Regions from separate parts of the Halalkalibaculum sp. DA3122 genome, predicted to be linked through region 1. Evidence: riboswitches for the same ligand, from Rfam matches in the RefSeq annotation. Region 1 holds a riboswitch; the other holds the start of a gene.
What was found. Region 1 has a riboswitch for cobalamin ahead of ACG2F4_RS11800 (ABC transporter substrate-binding protein). Riboswitches for the same ligand answer to the same signal wherever they lie in the genome.
Positions count from the first base shown of each region.

Region 1 (8,238 bases):
TCCTTTATAGCCGATCGACAACTTTCGGGTTGCCAGTATGTCATTTTTTACTGCCATCAGGAGAAAGAAGCTTGTAAATTCTTGCGCTGCACAATGACCCATACGACTACCGGGGAACCGACCAGCGAAGTTACGGCACTGATCGGGAGCGTTGTGCTGCTGCCGGGCACCTGGGCAATAATGTCGCAGGCCAGCATCAGTATTGCGCCCATAAGGAATGTACTGGGGATCAGCATGCGATGATCGTTTGTGCCCAGCAGGGAGCGGGTTAAATGGGGCACGGCAATTCCCACGAAACCGATGGGCCCACAAAATGCGGTGATGCTGCCTGCCAGCAAGCTGGTACTGATGATGATCCATATTCGGGATTGCTGGACGGCAATACCCATGCTCCGGGCATAGTTTTCCCCCAACAGCAGTCCATTAAGGGATTTTGAAAGCAGAAAAGCGATGCCGGTTCCAATGGTAATAATGACAAAGAGGATGGATATCTGGCTCATCGTAACGCCACCAAGACTGCCGAAGGTCCATATGAGGTAATCCTGTATCTGCTCCGGCTCGCTGAAATATTGCCAGATGCTGACCAGTGCAATAGTAATATTGGCGATCATGAGGCCGATAATCAGCAGGGTTACGTTGTCACGAATACGCACTGAAATAGCCAGTATGAGAAGCAGGACGGCAAAAGAACCCACACTTGCGGCAGCCGCGATTATCCAGCTGCCAACACTGCTGAGCTGTTGTATTGCAAAGATACTGGTGATGGTGCCTGTGGCCAGCATCACAACGGCCACCCCCAGGCTGGCTCCCGCCGTTATTCCCAGCACTGAGGGTCCCGCCAGCGGATTTCTGAACAGCGTCTGCATCAAAAGACCGCCGATTGAGAGTGCACTGCCAGCAAAAATCGCTGTCAATGCTCGGGGCAGGCGAATGTTCAATACAATCTTGGTCCACGATTCATGCGTTGCTCCCTCCCCCAGCAAGATAACGATAATCTCGTCAACCGGGATATCCACCGAGCCCAGTGCCAAGTTGACGAGAAAGAGCAGCACCACGCCCCCGGAAAGTCCTGCAAAATACCATCGGTTTGTCGTGCTTTGAGGTATCGACTCCGTATGTTTGCGTATTTCCTGCATTACTCAATTTTTTGATAATAATACAGGTGATGATCCGGCAGCAGGGATGGATGCATAATCTTAATCAGGTCGGCCAGTACAATGTGGGGACGCACCACCCCCGATTCCCAAAAATCATTCCCTCCGGTTTTACTCATCCGCCGGTTGTTGTTAAATATACGGCCGTTAGCAAACGATTTGAACTCCCTGAAACGGCTGTCATCGGCCAGGATATCCTCTTTTGTTCTTGCATTTCCCGGATTAAGCCAGATATCCGCGCGCAGCCCCGCTTCATACACCACTTCAAAATCCATTCTCAATCCCCCTGTTGAGGCCTTGTTGAACCAGGGATAATCGGCGCCGGCATCACGGAGAAACCGGGCGAAAAAACTATCTCCACCCGATACGAACCAAGCCCCTTTATAGGGCATGTTATTAATCACCAGCGGCTTCTCAGAAACATCTTCAACCTTCGCCTTGAGCTCCCGGTACCTTCTTTTCACCTTTTCAAAACGGCGATTGGCCAGGGCCTCCTTGTCAAGCAGGGCCGCCATCATTTTCACCCATTCAGCCTTTCCAAGCGGAGTATTTTCCAACCACTCCGAATTTACCAACACGTTAATGCCGGAATCCAGGAGTACCCGGAAATTGTCGTACTGCGACGCCTGCCCTCCGGAAATCATAACCAGGTCGGGATTCTGTGCAAGCGCCTGCTCTTTGTTAAGTTCGCCCCCCGGGTAGCCCTTGATATCTCCCTGCTGCAGGCCCCTGCGGATTTCTCTGTTGAATACGTAATCCGGCTGACTTACACCTTCAATTATGGAGTTGGCCCCGAGCATATCTGTTAGAGCGATGTGGGTGGTTGATGTGGCTATCATACTGCGAATCGGTATCTCGATAACCTGGGCGTCTCCTTCAAATTCGGGCAGGCTCGCCCCGCGGGGTATCAGCACGTAATGCAGGGTATCAGCCTGATCCTGGTATGGGTTCAGTATTTCGAGACGTTTGTAGCCTTCACGATAATGTATGTCAAATCCCCGTGCAAAATTGATTTCCACCTGCTCAGCAGGTTGATGGGCAACGGTGGTTACAGCAGGCTGAGGGGCTGTTTCAGGTGTATAATCCGCATCACTTTTTTTACAACTGCCCCAAAAAAGCAGGCAGATAATACCAACCAGGTGCGGTGGCAGATATGTATAATCAATCATAGGTACAGCTTTTCTCCCGAAAGCTTTTCCTTCATCAGCGTTGGCAGGTCTTCTGGCTTATCCCGATCCAGGCCTCCTTCCCATCCCAGCGTGCGGGGACAGTGGATATGTGCCTGTAACATCATCAACGGAATTCACAGCAGCGGGGACTGCTCCGGACTTCCAGCCCAATTATGGTTGGTCACCGGATTCCCTTTTCACACCCGCCAGTGGACGGGTGACCGACACTGAATCAGTATGTTAGCATTAGCGTGCTAATTATACAGGTATTCCAACTTTTAACCTAATCATTTGGCTTTTTGATTTTCAGGGAGAGGGCAAAACCTTCTGTTTTATCGGGATCGGGGCGTCCTGTCAAGCGGGAGTGCAACTCCCTGACCAACGACGAGCCGGGGATTTTGCGACCTTTTAAAAAAGCTGCAGCAGGTCAATATCTGGTTTCATTTTGTTCCTACAATCGTATTTTAGAGATCTATGCAAAACTGTTGTATTGGCCAATATCGTCAACTTCGCGAATTCGAAATCCTCATTTATGAGATATAAACTGCGGTTTCGAATCCCCTCAGGGGTTGATCTTGACCAACACTCCTGGTTTTCAAGGCCCTCTTTTACAACAAATTTTCACTACGGCTTTATTTATGGAACAACGTCTTATCTACTTGATTACCGGTATCTCCCTGGGATTTCTTCTCGCGTTCACCGCCCATTCGCTGTATCAACGCCCTATTACAAACGAGACGATAACCCATGCAGGAGAACTGATCGGCCTGACATTTACCAGCTCGGAAAAAGATTCGATGATCTCTCAGCTTGAAGGACTCAGAAAGAACTATCAAACCATCCGCGACTGGGAAATTGCAAATGAAGTTCCTCCGGCGCTTGATTTTAACCCGATCCCCAGAGGGAAAACGTTTGACCACGAACAACGTCCTGTTGAATGGGATATACCACCGGAGATCTCACTGCCTTCCGACAGTTCAGAACTCGCCTTTTATACTGTTGCAGAACTTTCTTCACTCATCAAAAACCGGAAGATATCCCCCTCTGAACTGACACGGTTCTTTCTTGATCGCCTCAAGACATACGGCGATACTCTGGAGGCTGTCGTCACATTAACGGAGGAACGTGCGCTCCGGCAGGCACGGCAACTGGATCAGGAGCTGGAAGACGGGTATTATCGCGGTCCACTGCACGGTATTCCGTACGGGTTAAAAGATCTTTTTGCTGTTAAAGGATACAAAACCACCTGGGGCGCCGAACCCTACAAAAATCAGCAAATCAGTGAGACAGCCACTGTTGTGAAAAAACTGGATGAAGCCGGTGCGGTGCTCGTAGCCAAAACCACGCTTGGTGCGCTGGCCTATGGCGACGTGTGGTTCGGGGGGATGACCCGCAATCCCTGGAATCTAAGGCAGGGATCCAGTGGGTCATCTGCTGGTTCCGCTGCGACAACTGCAGCGGGATTGGTGCCCTTTGCGCTCGGTACCGAAACCTGGGGCTCCATCGTCTCTCCCTCTACCCGAACAGGCACAACGGGCCTCAGACCCACCTATGGCCGGGTTAGCCGGCACGGAGCGATGGCTCTCAGCTGGAGCATGGACAAGGTGGGGCCGATAACCCGCAGCGCAGAAGACGCGGCCATTGTATTCCATGCGATTCACGGTCCCGGCGGCGATGACCAGACCGTAGTGGACCTTCCTTTTAATTATGACCAGGAGTTGGACCTCGACAAATTGACTATTGGCTACGTGGAGTCCTCGTTCGACCGAAATTATGCCAGTCAGAGCCAAGATAGCCTTACGCTGGAATCCCTAAGGAAGCTCGGGGTTAATTTAACATCCATAACCCTGCCCCGGCTGCCTGTATCTTCACTCAGCTTTATACTTAATGCCGAAGCTGCAGCCGCATTCGATCAGCTAACCCGTTCTGACCGCGATGACAAAATGGTCCGCCAAAGCCAGGAGGCCTGGCCGAACCTTTTCCGCTCATCCCGCTTCATTCCGGCAGTGGAATATATCCAGGCCAATCGAATCCGCCACCAACTCATCCAAAAGATGGATTCCCTGATGAGGCATGTGGATATATATGTGTCTCCTACCTTTGGTGACAACCTGCTGCTGACCAATCTCACGGGTCATCCGGCCGTCGTGCTGCCCAACGGGTTTACGGAAAACGGGGAACCGACCAGCATCACTTTTTCAGGAAATCTGTATGAGGAAGGAAAACTGCTGGAATTTGCCAACATTTTTCAGGAAGCCACAGGGTTCCACCGGCAGCATCCGAAACTGTTTAAAGGGAGATAATATAAGATTTCAGTTAACCTCTGGGATAGTACGTAAGCTACGAATAAAGGAACTCTACAATTCACCAGATACAAAACATACAAATGGTCCGACAGAAACAAGTGTATTCGGAATCCTGCCGTATTCGGTCCTCGGAAGTGTGCCCCGATGGAAAAGCCAAAATACAGGCTATTTGTGGCCTGTTGCAGGAGATTGCGGGCAACCACGCCCTGCAACTGAATTTCGATGTTACGCAGTTTCACAACGATAATCTGACATGGGTTCTCCATAGACTAGATCTCGAAATTGAACAGTATACCGAGTGGAGAGACCGGGTAACAGTACAAACATGGCCATCCGGGAGTGACAAGCTTCGGTCAACATTTCAAATACAGTTATTTTAAACCGATTAGTTTAACTGTTGCAAGCGGTAGCCACGTCCATTCTCTGGTCACCTTGTATTCAACCGCTATTAGCATCTATCAGCTCTTCATCCATAAAGGAGGATACCAAGCAATTTCAAGCGTAAACAGGATCACCACCTGGGAGCAAAACTGGGATTGACAAGGCGTTTAGACTTATTCAGATTATCAATCTTGTCAAAATCCTCATCTTCGAGATAAAAGTCGAAGATATCGATATTCGCCTCAAGGTGCTCACGGCTGGATGCTTTGGGGATGGCTACTACATTCTCCTGTTCTATTAGCCAGCGGAGGGCGATCTGGGCAGGACTTTTCTCATATTTTTTGGCCATCTGGATAAGATCCTCATCTTGTATGACATCTCCCTGAGCCAACGGGCTGTAGGCCGTCAGCAGAATATCCTTTTCAATGGCATAATCAAGCAGGTCCAGCTGATCCAGGTAGGGGTGGTATTCCACCTGATTGCAGAATATAGGGGCCCGAATATCATCATTTACCTTTTTAAGCAGATCCAACGGAAAGTTGCTTACTCCAATATTCACCGCCTTACCCTGATCCCGCAAAATCAGCATCGATTCGATCGTCTTTCTCAGATCGTACTGATCATTCGGCCAGTGAATAAGTAATAGATCTACATAGGGAGTATCCAGGTTTCGGAGGCTCTGTTCCGTAGACTGAAGGACATCCTCAGAATCAAGATTGGTGTGCCAAATTTTTGTGGTAAGAAAAATATCGTCGCGAGGCACGTTTGAAATTTTGAGTGCTTCTCCCACCTCGCGCTCATTTTTGTACATTTGTGCAGTATCAATATGACGATAGCCCAGATCAAGTGCCATCCTCACTACTTTAGCACATTCTCTGTCATGAAGCTTATGGGTACCTAACCCTATTTCCGGGACATCTATACCCTGAATAGTTTTATATTGCATATGGTTATTTAAATATACTCCTATGTTTTTCTTAAAAATCTATTTAGTAAACAGTCAAATTACCAGTAGGGTTTCAAGTAAAATATATTTTTGGGTAATAAAAAAGAAAAATTACGCTTTTTGCCGATCTCTTAACTTTTTTAATGCATACGCGCCGCCGGCAGCGGCCAGGATACCAAGCCCCCCGTCAACAGGTGCCTGACTGGGTTCCTCCGGAAGCACCGGAGCCGGCAGCGGCTGCTGAGCAATGGTGATATCTGCTATTGCAAGAAGTGAAACAAGGCCAATAACAAGTACGATTTCTATGCGTCTCATAAGTCTCCCTTTTTATTTGCGTGTTCCCGTTTATTCGAACGATACCCGAAAAAACTCTTGACTTCTCAGTTTATTTGATAAGCGTCATTTTGCGTATATATACTTTTCCCATCACTTCCAGCTGAGCGATATAGATTCCACTCGGCATGTCGGTTGCATTCCAACTTTCATTGTGTTCGCCTACCTCCCTGACCTCATCTACCAGAGTAGCCACCTTTTGTCCCACAATAGTATACACGTTCAAGGTTACGTGAGCTTGTTCCGTCAATTCAAAAGAGATAGTAGTGGCGGGGTTGAACGGATTGGGATAATTGGGATTCAGTTTTACCTGTTCCGGTATATCACTTGACGCATCCCGTTCGCTACCCGGTGCAGAAGTCTTGACTGTAAACCGGGGCTTCTCTTCCTGTTTGGCTTTTACCTCGGTAGCGGCCGGCAGGGAGTGCATCGCCTCACTCTTTTGGGCCGTAGTTGTCAGTTCTTTTTCACGCGCCTGATACGTAAAGCTGTAGGACTGGTGGACATTCATATCCACTTCCTGTCCTGTTATATTATCGACGAGAGTGAAACTCCAGTCATCAGGCAGATCCCGTTTCTGCCAACTCAGGTCAAACTCCCCCTGCATGCCCTGGGCTTCCAGCTGCAGGTCCACTGAGAGTTCACCTTCAAAGTTATACGGGCGTGAATCCTGTGCTTTGAGCGTTGTACTTAATCCCTCCTGATTTTCCTCCAAAGAAACAAATCCCACCAAGGCATAACGGGCCGTAAATGGCAGTAGTTTAGTCGCATCATACTGATCCCGTTCGTGCTCTGCATTTTCATGAAAATACAGCACGGCCGCTTTATCGGTCGTGGTAACCTGCTCCGAGGAGTTTTTGGCCTCCAACGTAAAAGCCAGGTAGCCACTTTTTGTATTTTCCTTATAAAATCGTCCCCCCGATGTTTTGGCCGAAAGGGGGAAATCAATGGATGTTGCATCATCGTTTTCAATAAAAAACCCCTGCCACGACTCCACTTTGTCATCATTTGTAGTGGTCAAAACATAAGATTCAGTATTATTGTCCCACACTTGACCGATCCCGCTTGCCAACGATCCTCCGTTGACCCAGGAACCTATGTCTGAAATATTGATCGCTGTTTCAAACGGGTTGCCCAGCAAATTCCACTTGTCGCCATCGGCGTGCAGAGGGACCCCGGTTAAATCTCCGGTATGTGTTTTCCCGGTCGAAGCATCCAGCGTAACAGGCAGATCGGAACTACCCGCTCGATCATTGTTGTAGAAATAGAGTATAAACCCCTTGCCGCTGGGCAAAGTCCCATCCAGGTTCCCTGGTGCCGTAAAACCGGATCCATCATAGCCGGTGAAAAAATTCTTCTCATGTCCATCGCCAAATCCTTGAATTGGGGCATCAATATCCGAAATCTTCATGCCGTCCCGCGGTGCCGAGAGCATTCTCCATCCTGCGGTTCCCTCAACGGTCAGGGAATTGGTAAAGCTGCTCCCGTCAATTCTTGTACCCGGGGAGAAATTAGTATCTGAAATGCCATCATGTTTAACAAAGCTACCCGATCCATCATGCTCTCTTACAAGTGAAGTTCCATCCCCTCCCTCACTTCCATAAGTATGAGAGTCAATTAAGTATCCACTCTTATTCTTTAAAACTACTCTATCACCCCCATTATTTAGGCGCAGGGAACTGGTTCCTTGTACAATTGAGTTACCAAAGTTTCCAGAAAAACCAGTACTACCAAAAGCAACTGCGGCACTATTAGCTTTCAATATAGTACCCGGCTCAAATGTAAATTGCACCTCATTTTCATCTGCAATTGTCCACCCGCTAATATCTACGGCTACTGGTTCATTATTGACAATTTCTACAAATTCATCATCATCAGTATCTATTTCATTGTCACCATCCGCATCCCCACCCGGATCCGCAAGGATCTCATTGATGACCACATCAGGC
Region 1 is NZ_JBINJF010000016.1:77,687-85,924, reverse strand. It holds gene ACG2F4_RS11810 (ABC transporter ATP-binding protein) at 1-57, opposite strand, end outside; gene ACG2F4_RS11805 (FecCD family ABC transporter permease) at 57-1,136, opposite strand; gene ACG2F4_RS11800 (ABC transporter substrate-binding protein) at 1,136-2,323, opposite strand; cobalamin riboswitch at 2,348-2,564, opposite strand; gene ACG2F4_RS11795 (amidase) at 2,962-4,626, shown strand; gene ACG2F4_RS11790 (acyl-ACP thioesterase domain-containing protein) at 4,710-5,009, shown strand; gene ACG2F4_RS11785 (aldo/keto reductase) at 5,141-5,956, opposite strand; gene ACG2F4_RS11780 (PID-CTERM protein-sorting domain-containing protein) at 6,068-6,271, opposite strand; gene ACG2F4_RS11775 (lamin tail domain-containing protein) at 6,342-8,238, opposite strand, start outside.

Region 2 (8,238 bases), on a different contig from region 1:
AATGCAACAATGATTACATCGACCGATGTCGTTCTGCCCGTTTACGCAACGCCTCATACATGCCATCCACTTTTTCATCCATTTTTTGAGGGTCATTTAGGTTTGTTTTGATGTCATCTATCCGTTGTTGGCCACCAAGTACAACTTCTATCTCACCGTTAAGTAATCCCTCGATAGAGGCCCGTGCCACTTTTTGGGGGCTATCCATATCGCCTGTATTTGCCGATTCCATCATTGGGGTATCAGTAGAGGTAGGATAGACCGTCATCACGTGAATCGGATAATCAACCAGTTCTCTGCGCATCGCTTCAGAAAAATGTTTAACGCCCGCTTTTGTGGCTGCGTAGACACTGTAAAATGGCATGGCAATATATCCGAGTCCAGAGGAAATATTCATTATAGCCGCTTCGTCGCTCTTCTTGAGCAGCGGCAGGAAATGCTTGGTCATATAAATAAGTCCCGTGAGATTAACATTAATCTGCCCCAAAATATCCTCATCACTGATCTCCTCTAAAAGTCCGGCACTGACTACCCCGGCGTTATTGATCAAGATATCAAGGGAGCCCCATTCTTGTTTTATCGTTTTCGATGCCTCTTTTACATCGCTTAGTACAGATACATCTCCCTGAATTTTCAAGAATCGAGCCGAGGGAAATTGGTCTTCCAGATCATCCAACTTTTCAACGGTTCTCCCCATGACGGCTATATCAGTAATATCCTTTACCGAAAGTTCTTCAATTAACGCTTTCCCGATACCGGCACTTCCTCCCGTAATCAGAACATTCTTATTTGATAATCTCATAATCTGCCTCTGATAGTTTATTTAAAGAATACTGTCTTTTTTCAGATCAATTTCATACCAAGATAAACCACTTGTTAAAGGTATTAATTTTGTAAGTAGTCTTTTTGATACATTAAAGCCAAAATACTGTACCTGGCCGTCTCACTTACGGCCCTGCAGGTGATGGGCACCGAAACGTTTGGAATGACAGTGGCATTCTGATTATTTCTTTTTCTGTATTTATCTCCTGATATTTCAGTTCAAATTATTAGTCAAATCAAGTAAGTAAGACATGCTTTATACCAAGTTGATGAAGTTGTCAGGAGTTACGCTAATCCTCTTTGCACTCTCTTTCAATAATACAAACGCCCAGCATCACGGCTCTACCCCGCTTTCGGCTCCCGGCAATCAAATTTTTGGTGCCATTCAGGAGACGATTACAGCTTTGGAACAGGATCCCAATACCAATTGGGAACAGGTTGACCTGGAAGCGCTGAGGCAGCACCTGCTGGATATGAAAGCCTTTACCGAAGAGGTAGAAGTGCTTGAAAAGCAACCTGTAGAATAAGGCGTAGAACTGCAGGTTCGACCATCTACAGAGCGAGCCAACGTAGCTCTGAAACGCGTGTTGTCCATGCACCCTATGATGCTCAAAAAAGAAAAAGGCTGGACCATGGAATCTAGGCATAAGAATGGGGTGTGGACCATTACCTGTACGTCTGCTAATTCAAACGAAGTTCCTAAGATTAGAGCTCTGGGCTACATTGGACTCTTGGCTGCCGGAGTACATCATCAACACCACCACTGGATGATCGCCACCGGGCAAATGGATTATCCACAAAAATAAATGAAGAGTTTTCATGGGTTTCCCAACTGTTGTTACATGGAACCATATAAAAATTGCCTTTTTATGGCCTCCGACCACTGCTTATATCAAATTTAAGGATTCAATAAAAATGCGATGCCGCCATTTCGACGACATCGCTTGAAATTCATTATTCGCAGGCCGGACAAATCCGACGCAACATAGGATCAGTGGGACAGGAATCCGCATTCTTGGCATTGAGTGCCTGTTCGACGACCTCATCCCCAAATTTTTCCCGGGCTTTGGCTTCCAGTGCTCCTTTACTTTCCTCATCATCAGTATCGGCTGATTTGGAAACGGAGCCATTATGGTCGGAACCTGCCGCTCCGAAACCACGACGTGAGCCCCGCTTGTTGACGCTTTCGGTATATTTTTCGCCTTTCACCACCTTGTCAATAAAGCAGTAGTAAGTGGATTTCAATTTCTTTTCCCAGGCATAGAGGTAGATTTCATCCATGCTGTCGCGCAGCTGCTCGTCGATATAGAGCGATTTCGAGACCGACTGATCAATGGATTCCTGGAAGGCCGAGGCGATATCAACCTGTCGCTTAGGGTGAATTTCATAAGCTGTTTTGTACAGGTTCTTGTTGATGACGCCATCCAGCTCCTTTATCGGCTGAACCGAGCCGTTATTCGCCTTGATGGTCTGCGCCATCTCTTCGCTCCAGAATCCTTTCTGTTCCAGGTCCTCTATCAGCTGACGGTTGATCACAATATGCTTGCCGGAAAGGGTATCCCGGGAATAAAGATTGCTGAAGTAGCTGTCGATGGAAGACGTCGTGCCGGAAATAATTGAGATGGAAGCGGTAGGCGCAATTGCCAGCAGTACGGCGTTTCGGCGCGGCTCGTAATCATAGGGATCCCCCTGGTCTTCCATCTTCTGGTAGTGTTTGAACGCCCCGCGCTCTTCAGCCAGCTCCTGCGATGTGCGATAGGTAATGTTGCGCATAAAGGATCCCAGCTTACGTGCCAGCATCACTGCTTCTTCGGAATCGTACGGGATGTCCAGATCCACAAGCGCTTCGGCAAAGCCCATCATGCCGACGCCCAGCGGTCGCAGATCCATCGTATTCTTCTTTGCGGCCTCGGACGGGTAGAAATTTTTATCCAGGATGTTATCGAGTCCCCGTGTCATGACCTCCAGCGTATCCTCAAGCTTGTCCCAGTCGATATCGCTGTTGTCTTCGTTAAGGTGTTTCGACAAGTTCACCGACGCCAGCGTGCAGACGGCCGTGGAGTCGGGTCGGTTGGGGATGGAGATCTCGGTACACAAATTCGAGCTGTTAATCACGCTGTACTCGGGACACGGGTTATGGCGATTGTGCTCATCCTTGAAAATGAGCCACGGATGACCCGTTTTAGCCAGCTTGAACAGGTATTTTTTGAAGAAGTTCTGGCTGTCACGTTTCTCATAATGCTCCAGCTGATCAGCCTCGGCCTGCTTGATACGTTTCTCATACTTCTTCTTGAAATCGTCGCCCACGGCATCCACCAACTCCGGGCATTCGCCGGGATCAAACAGGTAGATCGGTTCGCCTTCCTTGATGCGCCGCATCATCTCGTCCGGCATCCAGAGGCTGGTATTGAGTGACGGGGTGCGGAAATAGGCGTTACCGGTAGTCTCCCGCAGATCCAGAAATCCGTCGATATCAAGGTGCCACGGCTGCATCGACATCACCTGCGAGCTGCGCCGGCGTCCGCCCTGCTGGATGGAGTTTACCAGCGTATCAAACACTTTGATGAATGGGATCGCACCCGAGGAAGGTGCATTCAACGATTTGATGTTGGAACCGGTTGCCCGGATACGGGTCACATCGGTACCCACGCCTCCGGCATACTTGGCCAGAAAAGCGGTCTCCCGCACTTTATCCATAATGGAGTCCAGCGAATCATCGATCACGCTCACGTAACAGGACGAATATTGCGACGTGGTGGTGCCCGAGTTGAACAGCGTGGGCGTGGAGTGCAGGTACTCCAAATTCGAGAGTTTGTTATATATCTTTACGATCTGCTCATTGGAATTGCCGATCCCCATGGCCACACGCATGAAAAACCATTGTGGTTTCTCAATCGTCCGATCCTCGCGATTTTTCATCAGATAGCGATCTTTCAGCGTAGTCAGCCCAAAGTAGCCCAGCAGTCCGTCGCGGTCGAAATTGAGACTGTCGGCCAGCAGGTCGAAGTCAAACTCTTTAAGCCGTTCATCCAGCAGGCTTTGGTCAAAGGCCTGTTCCAAGTACTCTTTGAATCCATCCAGCCGGCGGTCAATATCCTTGTTGATGATCTTCAGCAGCTGGCGCGTGGCCAGCGTATCGTAGACCGGGTGCTTGGGGATGAGCTGCTCGATGGCCTTGAGCACCAGCCGGTCGAGCTCTTCGGTGGTGACCCGCTCGGGGACTTTCAGGTCAAGCTCTTTCATGATTTTGAAGACGAGCTCATAATCATCCTCGACTTTTAGTCTCTGGATGATTTCGAATATCGCGTTGATTATTTTTTGGGTGCGGAAAGGCTGTTCCGTGCCGTCGCGCTTTATGACTGTACGTTTCATAGTTGAATGTTTTAGTAATTAGTGTATTCGGTAGATGAGACTTCGAAAAAGTTGATCAGCTTTTTTACGTCTTCTTTCTGCAGGAATCGCAGTGGATTTTCATTGATATGAAACTCCTGCCGAAAGCCGAGCTCCTGCAATCGCCGGTCAGTGATATATTTCAGGTACCGCTCCATCTCTCCGGATGAAATGCCCAGGATCGTCCGGTCGCCAAATCGATGTTTGACATACTCAATTTCCAGGGAGGTTCCCTCCAGGATGACATTCCGGATATCCTGCACGTACTCGGTATCCTTCACAATTTCCGGATTTTCTTCCAGCATAATCAGGATAGCTTCGATGCCGTTTTGCAGGTGCAGCGATTCATCGATCAGTACCAGTTCCACCCCGGAAACCACGTTTTTCATCTTGGCCATATCCTTGAGCGCAAAGAAATGGGCGAATGAGGAGTAAAAGAAAATCCCTTCTAAGATGATGTTATTTAGCAGAATGGCCCGAAGTACCTTTTTTTGTCCCTCGAGTGTTTCGGGATTAATTTTTCCGTGACTTATTTTATCGATCTCATCGACAATAAGATTTTGCTTTTTCCGCAATATCGGATCGTCGAAGGCCACATCGTACATCTTCTCGCGGTCCAGTCCGAAGGACTGCAGTACAATCTCAAAGAAGTCGCTGTGGATATTCTCCATAAACAGCTGGGTGCTGAAGCTCATCTTTGCGTGTGGATCGGTGAGCAAAGGGAAAAAGGAATTGACCAGCACGTTTTGCACCAGCAGCTCCGACGAGCAGAAATAGCCCACAGCCGTATCAAAAAGCTCTTTTTCATCGTGGGTCAGCGTGTGATAGTCGAGGGCATCCTGCTGGATGTTCAGCTCTTCGGGAAACCAGACCACCTTTTTCTGTTTTTCGTACAACTCTTTAAAGATGGGATACGAGGGATCCTCGCTCAGTTTGATATTTTCGCGTACAGACGTACGCCCAATCAGTTTATTATTCATACTTGTGATTTTTGAATTCCTGGTTTTCATGATAGAACTATTGCTTAGCAGGAAATTACTTGCGTATTATCCTGTAATCCTCGCGCCATGGCAAAGCTGGTATCGATGGGATAGCTGTAAATTTTGTCATTTTCTTTCTCATACAGATCACGATCTGGTATGGCGCCGACCAACAGGGCCATATCCAGCACCTGATCGTAGAGCGAAAAATCATTTGAAGGTACCAGGTCGATTCCCGCATCTTTCTGGGTGGTCCAGTGCATCACCTTGAAGATCGAAATTGATTCATTCAGTCTGGCTTTGCCGGTCTCTCCCTTCCAATACGGTTCTATTACTTTCTTCAGGTCTCTGTTGATACCTATCCGCGGGTATCCAAGATTGTGGGTAATCATAGCAATTCGTTTTAGCTTGCAATTCTGAGGTGGGATGCAAAACGTTGAAGGGCAGGAGTTCACGGAGCTGGTGAGATCAGTAAAAACAGTCGGGTATTCCATACCTGCCTTTCAACAACGCCTTAACTCCCGAAGGCCTCGTTTACTGATTTAAAGGCAGGTCTCCTGACTTACCGACAATTTCTTCGAACCTTCCCGCCTCGTTTGGGGCTGAGACAGTGGTTAAATCAAAGAATATTCCGGATTACAGTTGCGGGTACAGCTCCAGCATTTCACTGGATTCCCTTTTCACCCCGACAGAATCGGGGCACCTTCAAACCTGTATTCAAGAAAAGAGCTGCCGCTCTCATTGTCAACGAATACTTTTCCACAAAAAAGTCGAGTTGTTAACAATTCGGCTTTCTTATTGAGCTCCTGGGGATAGACTATCTCTAAATTACGGTAAACTGCATATTCCTGTAGAATCATCCGGAAGATGAAACGTGTTCAACCTGCGAAGCTATTGTTGCTGAACTTTGCCGGCGAGTACGTTTATTGATAGGTTGGCGGGCAATTTCCACCAGCGTCTTGCGCATGAGCCCTATTTCGGTGAAATGCAGGTTAGAAGTTTAGGGCAGAGATTCCTACTCTCATATATTCTGTTATCTCCCTGTAGCTGCTGTTAAAAGCACTAAATACGATATCCTGTTTTCCTCGCCACTTCTTTTGTGAATTGCAAAAATCGGGATGTAGCCGCACAACGTCTCCAATTATGATCAAGACAGGGTTTGTCAATTCATTTTTGCGTACCTCATCCACAATCGTATCCACCGTGCCCAGGGCGATCTTCTCCCCCGGCAGCGAGCCTTTCTGGATGACCGCAACAGGCGTATCCGCACCGCCGTGATTGCGAAAAATCTGCGTAATTTCGGGGAGCTTCCGCATCCCCATCAGGATGGCGACGGTGGCCGAAGACCGGGCGGCCAGCTTCACATCTTTCGAAACCGTACCGTTGCGCGTCACGCCGGTGGTCACCCAAAAACTTTCGTTAACACCGCGCTTGGTTAGCGGTATGCCCTGCAGCTCCCCAACAGACGTACAGCTGGAAATACCGGGCACAATTTCCACCGGGATGTCGTGATCCCGCGCATGGCAAAGCTCCTCGTGCCCGCGACCAAAAATGAACGGGTCACCGCCCTTCAGCCGCACCACGCACTTGCCCTCGTTCGCCTTTCGGACAATAAGATCGTTCGTGCTCTCCTGGCTGTTCTGCGATGAGCCCGCCTTTTTCCCCACGTAAATTTTCTCAGCGCGGGGTGGTGCATAATCCAGTAGATCGGGATGGGAGAGCGTGTCATACAGCACCACATCGGCCCGGGCCAGGGCTTTAGCCCCCTTGATGCTTATCAGATCGGGATCGCCGGGGCCGGCCCCCACCAGTATGAGCTTGCCACCCCCGGCCGGTATATCAGGTTGAGTTTCTGTGGATTTAGTCAATGGCATAAGCAAAGTAGCAGAATAAAAGTACAAATATTTAAAATTACGGCTTTATGGAAATTTTGCCTATTTAATTTAATAAAATTATTCACTTTGACTAAAGTATAAATATATAAAATGAAAATTAACTCTATTTTTTAGTTTGAAAGTTTTATTAATTGATGTTAACATGCGAGCTGAAATTCAATACTTGCATAAATTAGTAAGGTTTTATTGAATTTTAAACTAAAAATATTAAGAATTTCGTCTTGACATTCTGCGCATGCAGCAGGTGTGGACCATAAAACTCAATCACTCGTTATGTCACCAGCTAAATCTCCCGAACCGGAACACATTGTCGTTGTTGGAAATGGGATGGTGGGCTACAAGTTTTGTGAAAAGCTCATCAACAAGGAAACGAGCACCAATTTTAAGATTACCATTTTTGGCGAGGAGCCCCGCCCGGCATACGACCGCGTACAGCTGAGCTCCTACTTTGCCGATGCGGACGAGGAGGACCTGCAGATGGCCCCGCGCTCCTGGTACGAGGAGCAGGGCATTACCCTGTTTACCGGAGAGCTCGTGGTGGATCTGGATCGCAAATCCAAGACCGTAACCTCCCAGAAAGGGCGCACGGTTTCCTACGACAAGCTGATCCTGGCCACCGGCTCCAGCGCGTTTGTGCCTCCCATCGACGGTACCGACAAGAAGGGCGTATTTGTGTATCGCACGCTTGAGGATCTGGATGCCATCACGGACTATGCCCGGGGCGCCGGCAAGGCGGCGGTAATTGGCGGCGGACTGCTCGGGCTGGAGGCGGCCAAGTCGGCCATGGACCTCGGGCTGGAGACCAGCGTCATCGAATTTGCCCCGCGCCTGATGCCGAAACAGCTGGATGAGATCGGCGCTCATGCATTAAAGACGGCGCTTGAAGAGCTGGACCTGGAAATTCTGCTGAACAAGAACACTACGCTCATCGGCGGCAATGGCACGCCCGAATACCTCGACTTTGAAGATGACGATCGCCTGGAGGCAGACATGGTGATCATCTCCGCCGGAATTCGTCCGCGCGATGAACTGGCCCGCAAAGCTGACCTGGAAGTTGGCAAGCGCGGCGGCATCATCGTGGATGACAAGATGAAAACCAGTGATCCCGATATTTATGCGATCGGGGAATCCGCCCTGCACCGCGGCATGAT
Region 2 is NZ_JBINJF010000036.1:24,217-32,454, reverse strand. It holds gene ACG2F4_RS17195 (SDR family NAD(P)-dependent oxidoreductase) at 14-802, opposite strand; gene ACG2F4_RS17190 (hypothetical protein) at 1,074-1,349, shown strand; gene ACG2F4_RS17185 (ribonucleoside-diphosphate reductase subunit alpha) at 1,777-4,194, opposite strand; gene ACG2F4_RS17180 (ribonucleotide-diphosphate reductase subunit beta) at 4,206-5,192, opposite strand; gene ACG2F4_RS17175 (hypothetical protein) at 5,237-5,584, opposite strand; cobalamin riboswitch at 5,722-5,914, opposite strand; gene cobA (uroporphyrinogen-III C-methyltransferase) at 6,185-7,066, opposite strand; gene nirB (nitrite reductase large subunit NirB) at 7,361-8,238, shown strand, end outside.
Region 2: linked by a shared signal. The riboswitch ahead of ACG2F4_RS17175 (hypothetical protein) and the one ahead of ACG2F4_RS11800 (ABC transporter substrate-binding protein) in region 1 are both predicted to bind cobalamin.